Regions from separate parts of the Bacillus sp. PK6-026 genome, predicted to be linked through region 3. Evidence: predicted binding sites of a transcription regulator. Region 3 holds the regulator's gene; each other region holds the start of a gene.
The links. The regulator Rex, encoded in region 3, represses fermentation and respiration genes when NADH is low (regulators of the CRP and FNR family bind a similar motif). The targets are predictions, from matches to a motif close to TTGTGAAATATTTCACAA.
Positions count from the first base shown of each region.

Region 1: a site for Rex is predicted at 2,430-2,447, ahead of arcA (arginine deiminase). Genes of this name have one in related genera too.
Region 2: a site for Rex is predicted at 2,127-2,144, ahead of M1D59_RS20945 (cytochrome ubiquinol oxidase subunit I). Genes of this name have one in related genera too.
Region 4: a site for Rex is predicted at 1,843-1,860, ahead of M1D59_RS10655 (nitrate/nitrite transporter). Genes of this name have one in related genera too.

Region 1 covers NZ_CP096418.1:4,136,887-4,141,101, forward strand. Annotated here, with positions in the region: gene M1D59_RS21075 (YfjD family protein) at 1-426, opposite strand, end outside; gene M1D59_RS21080 (YitT family protein) at 631-1,467, opposite strand; guanidine-I (ykkC/yxkD leader) riboswitch at 1,554-1,660, opposite strand; gene argR (arginine repressor) at 1,830-2,270, shown strand; gene arcA (arginine deiminase) at 2,535-3,770, shown strand; gene argF (ornithine carbamoyltransferase) at 3,800-4,215, shown strand, end outside.
Region 2 covers NZ_CP096418.1:4,107,657-4,111,871, forward strand. Annotated here, with positions in the region: gene cydB (cytochrome d ubiquinol oxidase subunit II) at 1-678, opposite strand, end outside; gene M1D59_RS20945 (cytochrome ubiquinol oxidase subunit I) at 665-2,071, opposite strand; gene M1D59_RS20950 (formate/nitrite transporter family protein) at 2,863-3,651, shown strand; gene M1D59_RS20955 (DUF1259 domain-containing protein) at 3,736-4,125, shown strand; gene M1D59_RS20960 (malic enzyme-like NAD(P)-binding protein) at 4,143-4,215, opposite strand, start outside.
Region 3 covers NZ_CP096418.1:640,259-644,473, forward strand. Annotated here, with positions in the region: gene M1D59_RS03215 (ABC-F family ATP-binding cassette domain-containing protein) at 1-1,678, opposite strand, end outside; gene moaC (cyclic pyranopterin monophosphate synthase MoaC) at 1,825-2,331, shown strand; gene M1D59_RS03225 (redox-sensing transcriptional repressor Rex) at 2,335-2,979, shown strand; gene M1D59_RS03230 (twin-arginine translocase TatA/TatE family subunit) at 3,018-3,191, shown strand; gene tatC (twin-arginine translocase subunit TatC) at 3,198-3,974, shown strand; gene M1D59_RS03240 (YdiK family protein) at 4,019-4,210, opposite strand; gene M1D59_RS03245 (CPBP family intramembrane glutamic endopeptidase) at 4,210-4,215, opposite strand, start outside.
Region 4 covers NZ_CP096418.1:2,054,161-2,058,375, reverse strand. Annotated here, with positions in the region: gene M1D59_RS10670 (nitric-oxide reductase large subunit) at 1-611, opposite strand, end outside; gene M1D59_RS10665 (Crp/Fnr family transcriptional regulator) at 767-1,435, opposite strand; gene M1D59_RS10660 (DUF2164 domain-containing protein) at 1,479-1,718, opposite strand; gene M1D59_RS10655 (nitrate/nitrite transporter) at 1,939-3,123, shown strand; gene M1D59_RS10650 (Crp/Fnr family transcriptional regulator) at 3,270-3,983, shown strand; gene M1D59_RS10645 (YwiC-like family protein) at 4,029-4,215, opposite strand, start outside.

The DNA.
Region 1 (4,215 bases), 870 kb from region 3:
TTCAGGAAGAATGTTGTACGTCGGAATCCGCACCATGCCGTTCCCGCGCGTCTCTATCAGTATATCCATAAAGAAAATGCCTTTCGGGCTGAAGCGGTGCTGCGCCATTTTAAGGCTTTTAATGTCCTTGAACAATACAGATTTCTTCCCTGAGAACAGCCGCCCGCCTTCTCCCTCGATCATGCTGAAGATGATGTTTCCTTTTTTCGTGAATGCCGGAAATATCATTAGAAAAGTAATCAAACCATAGATGATCCCGAAAAGTCCGACTCCCAGGTAAAGCAATGAATATTTCGATTCGAGTTTTATTGCTTCATAAAAGAGCCACAATCCGACCAATCCGAAACCTGCCGTCCCCGCAAAAGCCCATACTCTAAAGAACATTCGGCTTTTCACATCAATTGGTTTTTTTTCTTCCTGTTCCAAAAATAATAGACCTCCTTTACTTCAGCAAGCGGATTTCTATATTAATGATATTCATGCCACAATCTACCTTACCACAGAAACCGGTTTCTGCATAAAACTTGCAGTGTGAATGATCACGTATTCGTCCAATCAGCAGACGATCTGTCCCTAATCACGACCCGATGAATACAAAAAGGCTCCCGGCCATCTGCCGGCAGCCTTCCCCTATTTTGAAATATCAACAAATCCTTCGCCGAATACATCCCTGACATCGTGGATGATGACAAATGCTTTTTTATCTGTGCTTCTTATAATTTTCTTGAGCATGGACAGCTCTTGTTTATTAATGACAATGTATAGAATTTCTTTGGAATCGCCCGTATAGTGTCCGCGTCCCGTTAATATCGTGACGCCGCGGTCCATCAAGGTATTGACCTGCGCGGCGATCTCGTTTTTATGCTCAGAAATGATCGTGATCGCTTTTTTCGTGTTGAGCCCTTCGATAATGAAATCCATGACCTTTGTGGCGATGTACAGCATGACAATCGTAAACATCAGCTTTTCAGCACCAATGATAAAGTAGGAACTGAACACGACAACTAAATCGATCATCAGCAAGGCATAGCTGATGTTCCAGTCGAAATATTTATTGGCGATTCTCGCGAGAATCGCAGACCCGGCAGTGGTTCCGCCGACACGAATGATCATGCCGATGCCGACGCCGGCAAATACCCCGGCAAAGATCGTGCTGATGATCACTTCATCAGCCGGCACCGTCCAATCTTCAGTAACATGCAGAAAAAATGAATTGGCCGCCACCGCAATGATGGTATAAATCGTCGTTTTTTTATCCAAAAAGCGATAGCCGATAATCAGAAGAATGCCGTTCAGCACAAAGTTTGTGATGCCCGGAGACCATTCAAAAACGTAGTATAAAATCAGCGTGATCCCCGTGACGCCGCCTTCTCCCAAGTCATTCGGGATGGCGAACAGATTCACGGCTAACGCAAAGAAAAATGCGCCTATAACAATCAGGATCATATCCATTGCTTTCTTTTTCATAAAACTGCATCCCCTTCCTTATTCGTAGTCGATTTCCTGTAAAAAGTAAAAAAGCCCCGGAGAGAAGCTCTTTGATTAAGAGCAAAAACTCCTGGGCTTTTATCCCACCGTGTCATAACGATATCTTCGCTATGTGTTTTCTCTCGGACCAGACCAGCGCGGAACCCACTGCGGAACCCTAGAAAACCACCTTTTCTCTGTTATCAATTTGTCATCTTCAAGCATTATAAGTGAAATTTTGGGGTCTATCAACCCCTTTAACAGCCTGAAAGATTTGTTTTTTTGTAAAATAGCTTCCATCTGCCGACGATAAAACCGTCCTATAATAATAGATATACGTGTTTTGCCTGGGAGGCGCTCTTATGAACAAACAAAAACGGCAATGGCTCATCAAGCAAACCATTCTCGAACATCCGGTAGAAAATCAGGAACAGCTGGCATCCCTGCTGGAAAAACGGGGCATCGCCGTTTCGCAGTCTACCATTTCCCGCGATATTAAAGAAATGTATCTTGTGAAACAGCCCGGTGAAAACGGAAAGCTTGTCTACACGACAAATGCTTCCTTATCCATCAACCCTTCCAAAATATTAAAAGATAAAATCTCCGACGTTGTCCTGCATGTGCATCGGACGGACAACTTGATCATTATTAAAACAATGCCCGGCAACGCCCATGCCATCGGCGTCCTTCTTGATAAGCTGGGAAGCCCGGAAATGCTGGGCTGTATATGCGGGAACGATACATGCCTTGTGATTTCCCAATCGCCTGAGGCAGCCCAATCATTTTGTGATCACTTATGCTGATCCGGCCATCCGGATCAGCTTTTTTTCCCTCAAAAAAATTTTTTCAAAAAATCCCCTTTAAAAATATACACGTTTTATACGTTCTATTCTCTGCTCCTGCAAGGACTCATTTTCGATTTATCATAATTATTCATTTTTGTTTTTGCTTCATCAAAAAACATGTGAAATATATCACGTTTTCGTTGTTATCGCTTTCACATCGCGCTTTTCCTTCCTGTTTTAAGCTGTACATGTAACAAAAAGAGCTTAGGAGGCGGGATGATCATGACAACACCGATACACGTTTACTCTGAAATCGGCCCTTTGAAAACCGTCATGCTGAAGCGGCCCGGTCGGGAACTGGAAAACCTCACACCCGAATATCTGGAAAGGCTTCTCTTTGACGATATTCCCTTTTTGCCAGCGGTGCAAAAAGAGCATGACCAATTTGCAGAAACGTTAAAGAAACAGGGAGTTGAAGTTCTTTATTTAGAAAAGCTGACGGCTGAAGCCCTGGATGACGCTTTCATCCGCGAGCGGTTTATCGATGAGCTGTTAACGGAAAGCAAAGCAGATATCAACGGCGCTTACGACAGACTGAAAGAGTTCTTGCTCACCTTTGACGCCGATTCGATGGTCGAACATGTGATGAGCGGCATTCGAAAAAATGAGCTGGAACGCGAAAAGAAATCGCATCTTCATGAGCTGATGGAAGACCATTATCCATTTTATCTCGATCCGATGCCAAACCTTTACTTCACAAGAGATCCGGCGGCCGCCATCGGAAGCGGACTGACCATCAACAAAATGAAAGAGCCTGCTCGCAGGAGAGAGTCGCTGTTTATGCGCTACATTATCAATCACCACCCGCGTTTTAAAGGACATGAGATTCCGGTTTGGCTTGACCGTGATTTCAAATTCAATATCGAAGGCGGAGATGAGCTTGTCTTAAATGAAGATACCGTAGCGATCGGGGTATCAGAACGGACAACGGCTCAGGCGATCGAGCGTCTTGTCCGGAACTTATTTCAGCGGCAGAGCCGGATTCGCCGCGTACTGGCCGTCGAAATACCGAAGAGCAGAGCCTTTATGCATTTAGATACCGTCTTCACGATGGTTGACCGAGATCAATTCACGATCCATCCCGCCATCCAGGGGCCTGAAGGAGACATGCGGATCTTCGTTCTTGAGAGAGGGGAAACGGCAGACGACATTCGTACGACTGAAGAACACAATCTGCCGGAAGTGCTAAAAAGAACGCTCGGCCTTTCAGATGTCAACTTGATCTTCTGCGGCGGCGGAGACGAAATCGCTTCAGCCAGGGAGCAGTGGAATGACGGTTCCAATACACTCGCGATCGCTCCTGGTGTCGTCGTCACCTATGACCGGAATTACATTTCTAACGAATGTTTGAGAGAACAGGGCATTAAAGTTATCGAAATCCCGAGCGGAGAGCTTTCAAGAGGACGCGGCGGCCCGCGCTGCATGAGCATGCCGCTCTATCGCGAAGATGTGAAATAGCCAAACCTAAAGAAAAAGGAGAGAGATCCATGAACCAAACGATTGATTTAAAAGGCAGAAGCTACTTAGCTGAAAAAGATTTTTCCGAAGAAGAAATCCTCTATTTGCTCGATCTCGCCCAAAAATTAAAAGAAAAAAAAGCGCAAGGCATCAAGCATCGCTATTTGGAAGGTAAAAACATCGCTTTGCTGTTTGAAAAGCCTTCTACAAGAACGCGCTGCGCTTTCACGACAGCCTGTATCGACCTCGGTGCGCATCCCGAATATTTGGGCAAAGACGACATTCAGCTCGGCAAAAAAGAATCGATCGAAGACACAGCCAAAGTTCTCGGCCGCATGTTCGACGGAATTGAATTCCGCGGATTTGAACATGAAAAAGTGATTTCCCTGGCAGAGCATTCCGGTGTACCGGTATGGAACGGGCTGACCGATTTATGGCATCCGAC
Region 2 (4,215 bases), 900 kb from region 3:
TCCCCTGCCCGTGAACAAGTCCGTTTCAAAAATGGATAAAGCAACAAAGGCAACAAGCGCCGCCAAAACGGCGAATACAACTTTTTTAGCCAGCTGTCTTGCCCGGTCGCGCAAATCGGCTTCCGTTCTCAACGTAATAAAGATCAGGCCGTGCAGCAGGCAGAGAAGTGTAACGGTGACTCCCCCTGTTACGGAATAGACGTTCACATAGTCAGTAAAACCGGCGTGCAGATTCATATCGGCATCAATCGGCATACCGCGCAAAATACTGGTAAATAAAACACCGAACAAAAACGGGGGCAGAATGCTGCCGAAAAATACGACCCAATCCCATGTTTTCTTCCATTTTGCGGTTTCGACTTTCCCTCTAAATTCAAACGCGACTCCGCGTCCGATCAATGCAAGAAGAACAAAGACAAACGGAATGTAATATCCGCTGAACATCGTGGCATACCAGTTTGGAAAAGCCGCGAAAATCGCGCCTCCCCCAGTCAGCAGCCAGACTTCATTGGCATCCCAGAAAGGGCCGATCGTATTGATCATCACCCTCCGTTCAAGCTCGTTGCGCCCGAGAAACCTGGTCGCCATTCCGACGCCGAAATCAAAACCTTCAAGAAAGAAAAAACCGATGAACAGCACAGCGACTAATATAAACCAAAGTTCATTAAGAGATACCATGGTAAACCTCCTGATCAAACGGGTCTGTCGATACGGAATCATCATGATGGTGGTCATGGTGTGCAGCCCCTTTTTTAATCTCCCGCACAAACAAGTAGACAAGAACGAGCGCCAGTACAAGATAAATCGCTGTAAACGCGATGACGGAAAACAGCAGCATTCCCGCTGATACGTTCGGCGACACGGACTGCGCCGTTGTCAAAATACCGAACACCGTCCACGGCTGGCGTCCGATTTCAGTCATGATCCACCCCGCCGTATTTGCAATGAATGGAAAGGCGATTAAAGCCACCATCGTCCGCAAAAACCATTTGCTTGTTTCAAGTCTTTTACGGAAGCTGAGATAGAGGCCAGTCAAAGCGGCAACGATCATTAAAAGTCCTGAGCCGGCCATGATTCTGAAGCTCCAGAACGTCGTTTTCACCGGCGGAATATAATTTCCTTCTCCGTATTTTTCTTCATATTGCTTTTGCAGCGTCTTCATTCCGGGCACATCGCCGCTGAATTGTTTATAAGCCAAATAGCTAAGCGCATACGGGATGCTGAGCTCTGATTTGTTTTCCTGCTTGTCCGCGTCAATGTTCGCAAGCACCGTCCAAGCTGCAGGATCACCGCTGTCATCCCAAAGCGCTTCGCTGGCAGCCATTTTCATCGGCTGGCTCTTCATCAGATGCTGGGCCTGCTCATGTCCGCTGAACGCTACGCCGATGCCGGAAACAAGCGCCACAATCATCGCGATTTGAAAGGATTTTTTAAAAAAGAGCAATTCCTGTTTTTTCAGCATTTTATACGCGCTGACACCGGCAATGAAAAACGCTCCGGTGGCAAGCGCACCGAAAATGACGTGCGGAAATTCAACCCATAGCTGCGGATTTTTAATAATCGCAAAGAAATCGGTCATTTCCGCGCGGCCGTTTTTGATCGCGAATCCGACAGGCTCCTGCATAAACGAGTTGGCCGCTAAAATCCAAAACGCCGACATGATCGTTCCAAGCGAAACAAGCCAGATGGACAGCAAATGGATCTTCTTCGGAAGCCGATCCCAGCCAAATATCCACAAACCGATAAACGTCGATTCCATAAAGAAAGCAAGCAGCGCCTCCACCGCGAGCGGAGCGCCGAATACATCACCGACAAAGCGGGAGTACTCCGACCAGTTCATTCCGAACTGAAATTCCTGTAGAATCCCGGTGACCACACCGACTGCAAAATTAATTAAAAATAAGTGCCCCCAAAATTTAGCCATCGTTCTGTAAATGTCTTTTTTCTTTACGACGTATAGAGTTTCCATTAAAGCAACCATAAAGACAAGCCCGATTGACATCGGTACAAAAATAAAGTGAAAGATCGTTGTTGAAGCAAATTGAAATCTTGCCAAAATGAGTTCGTCCACTGTTCCAGTCTCCTCCTCTTTGTTCTAGCCGGACCGTTGCCGAATGGCATCACCCTTGCTCAAAGTTTCACATGAATCTTATGAATATGATCACAGACAAAAGGGTGACCTTGGCCCACATTGATGTTCCGATATTATCCGGATGGTTATTTATACCTGTACTTTACCGCGAATCCCTTCTTAAATAAAGTACATATTCCCTAATTTATGGATGTCATTGTGACAATTATCCGAAGAAATTATAGCTATTTTGTGACACTGTGGTTAACAAGAACTAAATCAGCATGAGAAAAATGCCCCTCATTCCCGCCGGAGCATTTTGTCATTCAACGGTTGCGATTCTCTGCGCAAAGCCTTGCGGATCAAAAGAATACCGTTATATGCAATTAAACAAATTTGGCGCTTTCCTTCAGCTTGAAAACGCCTGACGGAAAGTCCTGCTATTTTGTCCAATCTGTGAAATCTTCCCTCAGCCTTTTGCGCACGTCCTTCATCTATGCTTTCATACAGCACCAGCTGATTGCACTGCGCATTTAACCTGCTTGCTGCCGTATCCCTTCCTGTCGAGCTATCTTTGAAACATCGCTCCCTCAGGCTTTTACGAATGGATGGAATATTTATTACTTAAAAATAAACAATAACGATACCTTGTTTATTCTATGAAAATCGAACCATACATTTGTTCAAACAAAGTACACAAAATTTGTGAAATGTTTCACAATATCCTGCTATACTTAGTTTGTATTTATGATAGATACTTCTTAAGTAAACACTTGATGGTGGTGGAAAACATGGAATCAAAATCACTTGTTCTAGTCGAAGAGCTTGCCTTAAAAAAGCAAAGCATCTTTATGCAAAGCCCGCTTCGTTATCTTTTACGAGCTATGCTGGCCAGTATGTTTATCGGGTTCGGAGTCATTGTAGCGTTTAAAACGGGGAATCTATTTTATGTTGAACATTCTCCGTTCACATATCCAATTGCAGCAATCACATTCGGGGGCGCCATTATTCTGATCGTCTATGGCGGAGGAGATTTATTTACGGGAAATACATTTTATTATACATTGGCTGCGCTTCGTAAAAAAATGCGTTGGCCCGCTGTTATCAAGCTGTGGATGTTCAGCTATGCAGGAAATTTAATGGGCGCCGTGTTTTTCGCAGGCCTCATCTTTGCGACCGGTTTATTTAAGGATCCTTCTTCCACCGGCTTTATACTTAGCGTGGCGGAACATAAAATGAATACGCCGGTGACCGAATTGTTCTTCAAAGCGATTTTGTGTAACTGGCTAGTCTGCCTTGCGTTCTTTGTTCCGATGGCGCAAAAAGGAGACGGAGCGAAAATGTTCTCTATGATGCTGTTTGTTTTTACTTTCTTTATTTCCGGTTATGAACACAGCATCGCGAACATGGCCACTTTTGCCGTCTCTCTGGTCACCGAGCATCCGGATACGATTTCGATTGCAGGCGCAATCCATAACTTGATTCCGGTAACCCTTGGGAACCTGATCGGAGGCGCGTTTATGATGGGCTTCATGTACCACTATGCAAACAAGCCGGGCGGTGAAGAAATCATCAAATAAAAAGATTGTCCATTTTTAAAGGATTCTAAATATGCGGGTTCCCTTCATAAAATCGTGGTAACTTTAAAAATGGAGGTTCAGCAGATGCAAAGTTTTCATTCGCTTTGCCAGCAGTTTGGACATATTTTAAATGGGGAGCCGCACATTGAACACGGTGTCTGTTCTGTCAGCATCAAACGGAATTTGCGCGTCACGATTCAAGGAAGGCCAAGCCGTGGAGTCGGCATGGAAGAAGTCATGTTCGAGTCGCTCGATCAAAACGGAATCGCCTTGAATATGGCCGAAGTTGCCATTTTGCCTGAAGAAATTCCGTTGTTTACAAAAAAGCTTGTCGATCAAGGCATCATCATCAGCGCTCTCCACAATCATTGGATTTTTACAAAACCGAATATTTTATATATTCATTTTCAATCTATAGAACCGCCGTTAACATTCGCAAGAAAAACAGCTGCCGCTTTATCCGTATTGCGATAAAGCAGCAGCTGTTTTCTTTATCCGTTCATTTTTCCCATTTCTGAAAGTGCGACCCTTTCGACTGCTTTGGCCACAATCTCGTGAACATCA
Region 3 (4,215 bases):
TTGCGCCAGGTTTTTCGGAAGCGTTTTTCTGATGCTCTTCCGTCTGTTTTTCTAGTTCTTTCAGTTCAAGCTGCTGCGCTTTTTTTTCTGTGTAATAATCGTAGTCGCCTAAATATTCTTCTGCTTTGTCGCGGGAAAGCTCCAGTACTTTTGTCGCGATCCGGTTGATAAAATAGCGGTCATGGGACACAAATAATATCGTTCCCGGGTAATCGATCAAAGCGTTCTCCAAGACTTCCTTGCTGTCCAGGTCGAGATGGTTTGTCGGCTCATCAAGAATAAGGAAGTTCGCTTTTTGGAGCATCAGCTTGGCGAGGGCAAGCCTTGCTTTTTCGCCGCCGCTTAACGCGTGTACAGGTTTTAATACGTCTTCTCCCGAAAACAGGAAGTTGCCGAGGCAGGTCCGGATATCCTTTTCATTCATTTCCGGATAATCGTCCCAAAGCTCGTCAAGCACGCGTTTTGACGACGTCAATTCAGCCTGTTCCTGGTCATAGTAGCCGATTGAGACATGGGAGCCTGTCGCGATTGTTCCCGATACCGGCTGCAGCTTTTGAATCAATGCTTTTAAAAGGGTTGACTTGCCGATTCCGTTCGGTCCGACCAGTGCAACGCTTTCCCCGCGGGTGATGTGAAAGTTCAATGAACGGAGAAGCGGGGGCTGCTCCTGATAGCTTACTGTCAAGTCTTCCACCCGCAGTACATCGTTTCCGCTTTGCCTTGTAATTTCAAAGCGGAAAGACGCCGACTTTTCATCTCCGAGCGGTTTGTCCATGATCTCCATCCGTTCAAGCTGCTTTCGTCTGCTCTGCGCCCGTTTCGTCGTCGAAGCTCTAGCCAGATTCCGGTCGACGAACTCCTGCAGCTTGGCGATTTCGTCCTGCTGCTTTTCATAAAGCTTTGTTTCCTTTTCCAGCTGTTCGGCTTTTAATTGGAGATAAGAGCTGTAGTTCCCGGTATATTTTTTGCTTTGGGACCGGCTGATCTCGTAAACTTGGGTAACCACTTTGTCAAGAAAGTACCTGTCATGGGAAACGATTAAAATCGCTCCGCTGTAATTTTGCAAATATTGTTCAAGCCATGTCAGGGTATCGATATCCAAGTGGTTTGTCGGTTCGTCCAAAATGAGGAGGTCGGGTTTTGTCAAAAGCATTTTTCCGAGGGCAAGTCTTGTTTTTTGACCTCCGCTTAAGTCCTGGACGCGGACGGAGTCGTCAAATCCCGCAAAGCCGAGCCCGTGCATGACGGATCTGACCTCTGCCTCATATTGGTAGCCGCCTTTGTCCTTGAACTCCTGCTGAAGCCTGTCATACGTCTTCATCAATGATTCAAGCATGTCCGGTCCGGCCTGCGCCATCTTTTCCTCGATCGCGCGCATTTCTTTTTCCATTTTTTTTAGAAAATCAAATACCGACAGCAATTCCTCTTTGAGCGTCAGCTTGGAATCGAGGCCGGAATGCTGGTCAAGGTAGCCCATCGTCAAATCTTTCGGCTTGATGATGTCCCCCTTTTCATATGAAAGTTTTCCTGCGATAATCTTTAGAAGAGTCGATTTTCCGGCGCCGTTGCGTCCGACGATCGCAATCCGGTCCCGAGATCTGACTTCGAGTTTTATATTCGTTAAAATCGTATCGGCTCCAAACGATTTTGAAAGTTGGTTCACTTGTAAAATCATCATGATCTTTCACCTCTTGTCTGCTATTTTAAGTGTAGCCTATCACTGCGCAGTCAGCAAACAATTAAGTGAAGTCTGGAAGATTTTAGCCAAAGAAAAAGACAGAATGAAAAAAATAGTGTATGATCGTTATAAGGAGAGTTCAGAACATGAATGAGTTTACACATTTTAATGAACAAGGCAGAGCCAAGATGGTTGATATAAGCGAAAAGGAAGCTTCAGTACGCACAGCTGCGGCTGTTTCAAGCGTGTCTATGAATCGAACAGTACATGAAAAAATCAAAAACCGGGAAATCGGAAAGGGCGATGTATTGGCGGTGGCGCAAGTGGCCGGAATCATGGCCGCAAAACAGACATCCGCCATCATCCCGATGTGCCATCCGATCGCTCTGAAAGGAGTCGACATCGCCTTTCGCTGGGAGGAGAAAGAACAGAAGAGCATCCTGCATATTCAATCTAAAGTGAAGACCAAAGGGAGCACAGGTGTGGAAATGGAAGCGTTAACTTCGGCCTCCGTATGTGCGCTGACCGTATATGACATGTGCAAAGCGGCGGATAAGGGAATGGTGATAGGACCGACCTTTCTTCTCGAAAAGACAGGTGGGAAAAACGGTGACTATAAAAGGGAAAAAGCTGATGTAGACATGGAGGATTAGTTTATGAACATGGATCATTCAAAAATTCCGCAAGCGACAGCGAAACGGTTGCCATTATATTATCGTTTTTTAAAAAACCTTCATGCATCCGGAAAACAGCGTGTATCTTCCGCTGAGCTGAGCGATGCCGTCAAAGTCGATTCTGCGACCATCCGCAGGGACTTCTCGTACTTCGGCGCGCTCGGAAAAAAAGGATACGGCTACAATGTCAATTATTTGCTGTCCTTTTTCAGAAAGACGCTTGATCAGGATGAAATGACGAACGTAACGCTCATTGGCGTGGGGAATTTGGGGACAGCCTTTCTCCATTACAATTTTATCAAAAATAATAATACAAAAATCGCCATGGCGTTTGACATCAATGAGGAAAAAATCGGAACCGAGGTCGGCGGTGTTCCCGTCTATGATCTGAATAGACTTGAAGAGCATATGACGGATGATATCCCCGTCGCCATTTTGACGGTACCGGCTCAAGCCGCACAGTCGATTACAGACAGGCTGGTGGCGCTTGGCATTAAAGGCATTCTTAATTTCACGCCGGCCCGCTTGAATGTGCCGGAACACATTCGCATTCATCATATAGATTTGGCGGTTGAACTTCAGTCGCTGGTGTATTTCATGAAACATTATTCAATGCAGGAAAAGTAAAACGGAAAACGAAAAATAAAGGAAAGGGGGCAGGCTTTATGCCAATCGGTCCTGGAAGCTTTATTTTAATTGTCGTGGTGGCGCTTTTGATATTCGGCCCGAAAAAACTTCCCGAGCTGGGAAGAGCGGCGGGAAACACGCTGAGGGAGTTTAAGAATGCGACAAAAGGTTTGGCTGACGACGATTCCGATAAAAAGAAAGAAGATCAGTAGGATAGGATGACATTTATGAAGGAAAGAGAAATGTCGCTGATAGAACATATCACAGAACTACGCAGACGGCTTGTGATCACTTTTTTCTTTTTTGTTTTATTTGTTGTGGCAGGCTTTTTATTGGCAAAGCCGCTGATTATCTATCTGCAGCAGACGGATGAAGCAAAGCTGCTGACGCTCAACGCGTTCAAGCTGACCGATCCTTTATTTGTGTACGTGCAGTTCGCGTTCATCATCGGCGCCGTCTTGACTTCGCCGCTTGTTTTATACCAGCTGTGGGCTTTCATTAGCCCGGGGCTGTATGAAAAGGAACGAAAAGTGACGCTCAGCTATATTCCGATATCGATTATTCTTTTTTTAGGCGGCATTGCCTTTTCTTACTTTATTTTATTTCCGTTTGTCGTGGACTTTATGACGAGAGTCTCAGATGATCTGAATGTCAACCAGGTCATCGGAATACACGAATATTTTCAGTTTCTGCTTCAGTTGACGCTTCCTTTTGGCTTATTGTTTCAGATGCCTGTGGTCATCATGTTTATCACAAGGCTCGGCCTCGTGACGCCGATGTTTTTGGCGAAAATCAGAAAATACGCATATTTTGTGTTGTTCGTCATCGCGGCCCTCATTACACCGCCTGAGCTTTTGTCGCATTTAATGGTCTCAGTGCCATTGCTCATTCTTTATGAAATCAGTATCGTGATTTCAAGAATATCCTACAGGCAGGCGCAAAAAACAATGATTCAAGAGGAAAATCAAGCGTTTTTGAACGACCATACTAAATAAGAGCCATTCTTTTTCAGAATGGCTCTTTTCCTTCACAAAAAAGGCTATTGATCTTTTCGTTTCATCTTGCCGGCCAGGGCGAACATTTTAAAGGAAATGCTGATATTATAGGCTGCGAAAAGCATCAGCAGGATCGTGTAAAAAGACCACATGCTTCCGGGCGAGGTTGCCGCCAGATATGTAAACAGCACACCCGTTAATAAATAAATCGCTCCCCAGAATTTAGGGCTTCTCATCATAG
Region 4 (4,215 bases), 1.4 Mb from region 3:
ATTTGGTCTTCGCTGTCAACCCACGCTCTGTCGCGTTTAGGCATGTGGCTTTCTTTAATTAAACCGGGCTCAAGCCCCCAGCCGTCTCCTTTTGTAAAGACATTGCGGTAATGATCACGCACTTGCTGCAATCCATAAACCTGCGCATCTGTCAGCTTCAATGTATCTGACGCGCGATTATAACGGTTTTTTCTCATTTCGCGGATGACTTGATTCCGGATGGTGGACTGCTTTTCATCTGAAAGTTGTTTAAAGCGCTTGCCGTATCGTGCCTCCGCCTTAAAATCCTGCATCCCTTCCGTATAGATTTTCAGGGCTTCGGCCGTGTAATCAGGCCCCATGTAAGATCCGTGCCCCAAAATCGTGCCATAATCCATCAGCGCGTATTTTTGAAATACGGCCTGACCGCCTGAAATGGACGATTTGGTCATGAGCACCTCTCCGTTTGGCCCGGACACTTCAACTGGTCTTGGTGCAAGTCCTTTGAAGATCCAATAGCCTCCCAAAAGCAGCACCGAAAAACTAACGATTAAAGTAAAGACGAGAACAGATTTCAAAAAACCGTTTTTCGATGCTTTTTTAACGGGCACCGTCTTTCTTTGAACTTCCATTGCGGTTCACTCCTTTTTTGATTTTGCATGTCCTAAGATACTGGATATGCAGCACACCGGTTGTGAACCAGATCACTTAAATAATGGCGGATTTGTGAACAAAATAAAAACAGGCTTTCCATCTGTTGTTCAATGGAAAGCCTTCATCTTATCCTTCAATTGCAGCCGTTCAGCCAGTCTGTATCATGTATGAAAATTCCGCTCCTGTCAGCTGTCAGCAGATTTTTCTTTTTCATTTCATTTAATGTGCGGTTAATCGTTTCCCTTGACGTTCCGACCATGTTCGCAAAATCCTGATTGGTAATGGGCAAGCTGATGTAGACCCCTTTTTCTTGAGGAATGCCGTGTTCTGCAGCGAGCTTCATTAATACATGCGTCAAGCGGTGCTGGACATCTTTTGAAATAAAACCCTGGATCCGCTCTTGCAAATCGAGAATCTTTTTCCCCATGATTTGCATCACTTTTATTGTCATTTCCGGATATTTCATCAAAAGTTCATTAAAATCAGCGATGCGGATTACGATCAACTCGGTTTCCTGAACGGCTTCGGCTGTTGCCGGGTATGGGGAGCGGTCAAAAAAGCCGACATGGGGAAACATGTCCCCGCTTTGCAGAATCGAAATCACTTGCTCATTGCCGTCTTCATCGATTTTAAAGGCTTTAACAAGACCGGATTTAATGAAGAATACCGCTTCCCTCTCTTCCCCTTCCATAAAAACAAACATTCTCGGCTGATAGGTGCGCTTGACCGCGATTTGCTCGATTTGTTTGAACTCTTCATCATTCAGCCCGCTGAAAATCATAAATTGCTTCAGAAACTCCATTGGTCTTTCAATCCCTTCGGTTTTGCTAAAGGAGAGCGCGTTGTCACAGACGGCGCTCCAGCGCAAAGAGCTCTTCTTCAATCGCCGCTGCCTTCTCTTCCACGACTCTGCGGCTGTCCTTCAGCGCCTGATTATAAAAGTAAGGGCCCAGCTTTTCCTTTACGAATTCAAACATTTGAATCGCCGCGATGTCTCCAACCTCTTCTCCCCTTTCTTCAACATAAAAGCGTTTGATTTCCTCGATGATCGCTTGCTTTTCTTCTTGCGTAAGCTTTATAAACATAAAAGCGGCACTCCTTTTTTTATTTTCATGATAAACGAAAAAGTCCGCAAATGAACCATTTATTTTTTACATCCGTTTACTATCCCTCACTTACCGATATTAAACACGAATCAAACGAATGACCGTGTGACGTAATTCACAATGTTTTTAAAAGACTTTTTGTAAGATAAACATGCTGATTGATTTATTCATTTTTCCCTTTGAAAGGAGCAAAAACGCAATGGTAAATCGTCAAAAAATACAATTACCGCTGCAGTCATTTAGTTTAGTCGCAGGATTTATGGTTTGGGTGTTGATTTCCTCTTTAATGCCCCACATTAAGCAGGACATCGCCCTGACAGACAGTGAGATCTCCCTTGTCACGGCCATTCCGGTCATACTCGGCTCGCTTCTGAGGATTCCGCTGGGATACTACACAAACAGATTCGGTGCGAGAATCACGTTCATGATCAGCTTTGTGCTGCTTCTGTTCCCGATTTTTTGGATCAGCACAGCCGATTCGCTGTTCGACTTGATCCTTGGCGGATTCTTCCTCGGCATCGGCGGAGCGGTCTTTTCCATCGGGGTCACATCATTGCCGAAATACTACCCTAAAGAAAAACACGGGTTTGTCAATGGGATCTACGGCGCCGGGAACGTCGGTACAGCGATTACCACGTTTGCCGCTCCTGTCGTAGCAAAGACAGCCGGGTGGGAAAATACGGTGCGGATGTACATCGTGTTAGTCGCCGTATTCGCTTTATTGAACTTTATCCTTGGAGATCGAAAAGAAACAAAAGTGACGGTTTCTGTAACAGAGCAAATGAAGGCAGTCTACCGAAATCAGACATTATGGTTTTTAAGCTTGTTTTACTTCATTACATTCGGATCTTTCGTCGCGTTTACGATTTATCTTCCGAACTTTCTTGTTAATCACTTCGGGCTTGATCCCGTTGATTCAGGGCTTAGAACCGCCGGATTTATCGCTGTCGCAACTTTTCTGAGGCCTGTCGGCGGCTGGCTCGCGGACAAATTCAACCCGCTGAAGCTGTTGATGTATGTATTTGCCGGCTGTACCTTGTCAGGGATTTTATTGGCCTTTTCACCCAGCCTCGGACTTTACGGATTTGGGGTATTAACCGTTGCCGTGTGCGCCGGTCTTGGAAACGGGATCATCTTTAAGCTTGTGCCGCTTTATTTTTCAAATCAGGCCGGCATCGTCAATGGGATTGTATCAGCGATGGGCGGCTTGGGAGGATTCTTCCCGCCACTCATCCTGTCAAGCGTTTTTCAGGCAACCGGCCATTATGCGATCGGATTCATGGCGCTGTCAGAAGCAGCCCTTGCCAGCTTTGTGATCGTGGTCTGGATGTATTTTCAGGAAGTGAGCAAAACATCGACCAAAACGAAGACGAACCATTTATAAACCTTTCCTGCAAAAGGAGCCTTGAGCTGATGTGCTCAGGCTCTTTTTTGGGACTTTATTCATAAGTTCACAATATTGTTTATATTTAAAAGGTCACTCAGCCTTATTTAACGTTAAAATAAGAACTGCTAAAGGGGTGACGCTCAATGAATATTTCTGTTAGAAAATCAGACACAGATTTGCTCTCAGACGATCTGCATCACTTGCTGGAATCAATCAGTACACGACGAAAAATCAGGCAGGACACATTCCTTTTTCAAGAAGGGATGGATGCGGAGGAACTGTATCTTATTCAGTCGGGACTTGTCCAAATCGGCAAATTGACGTCCGATGGCAAAGAACTGACACTCAGAATGTGCAAAAAAAATGATATTGTCGGGGAGCTTACGCTTTTTACAGAAGATGCGAAATATATGCTGAGCGCAAAGATCCTCTCTGATGGCGAAGTGTTGGTCATCAATAAAGATAAGCTTGAAAAAGAACTCATACAAAACGGTGCACTGACGTTTGAGTTTATGAAATGGATGAGCACGCATTTGCGAAAGATTCAATCGAAAATCCGCGACCTTTTGCTGAATGGTAAAAAAGGCGCGCTCTACTCCACCTTGATCCGTCTCGCAAACAGCTACGGCATCACAAGAAGCGACGGGATTCTCATCAATATTGTGCTGACGAACCAGGATCTGGCGAAATTCTGTGCCGCCGCAAGGGAGAGCATCAACCGCATGCTGAGCGACCTCCGGAAGAACGGTGTCATTTCAATTGAGGACTCGGGAAAAATCGTCATTCATCAGCTCAACTATTTAAAACGCGAAATCGACTGTGAAAACTGCCCGCTCGACATCTGCAATATCGACTGAAAAAACGAAAACAAACAAGGACATGAAGCACAGTGTCCTTGTTTTTTACGTTTGCAGCAGAAAAACGATCAACACGGCCATAAAGAAACAGGCATTCACCAGCTCTGAGATTCCGATTGTCTTAATCGACAGTTTCCTTCCATGTAAAAACCACGCTCTGAAACTGCTCGGCACTACACCAAGCACGGCCCATCCTGCCCCCGCGGCCAGCGAGATGAACGGCAGGAATATG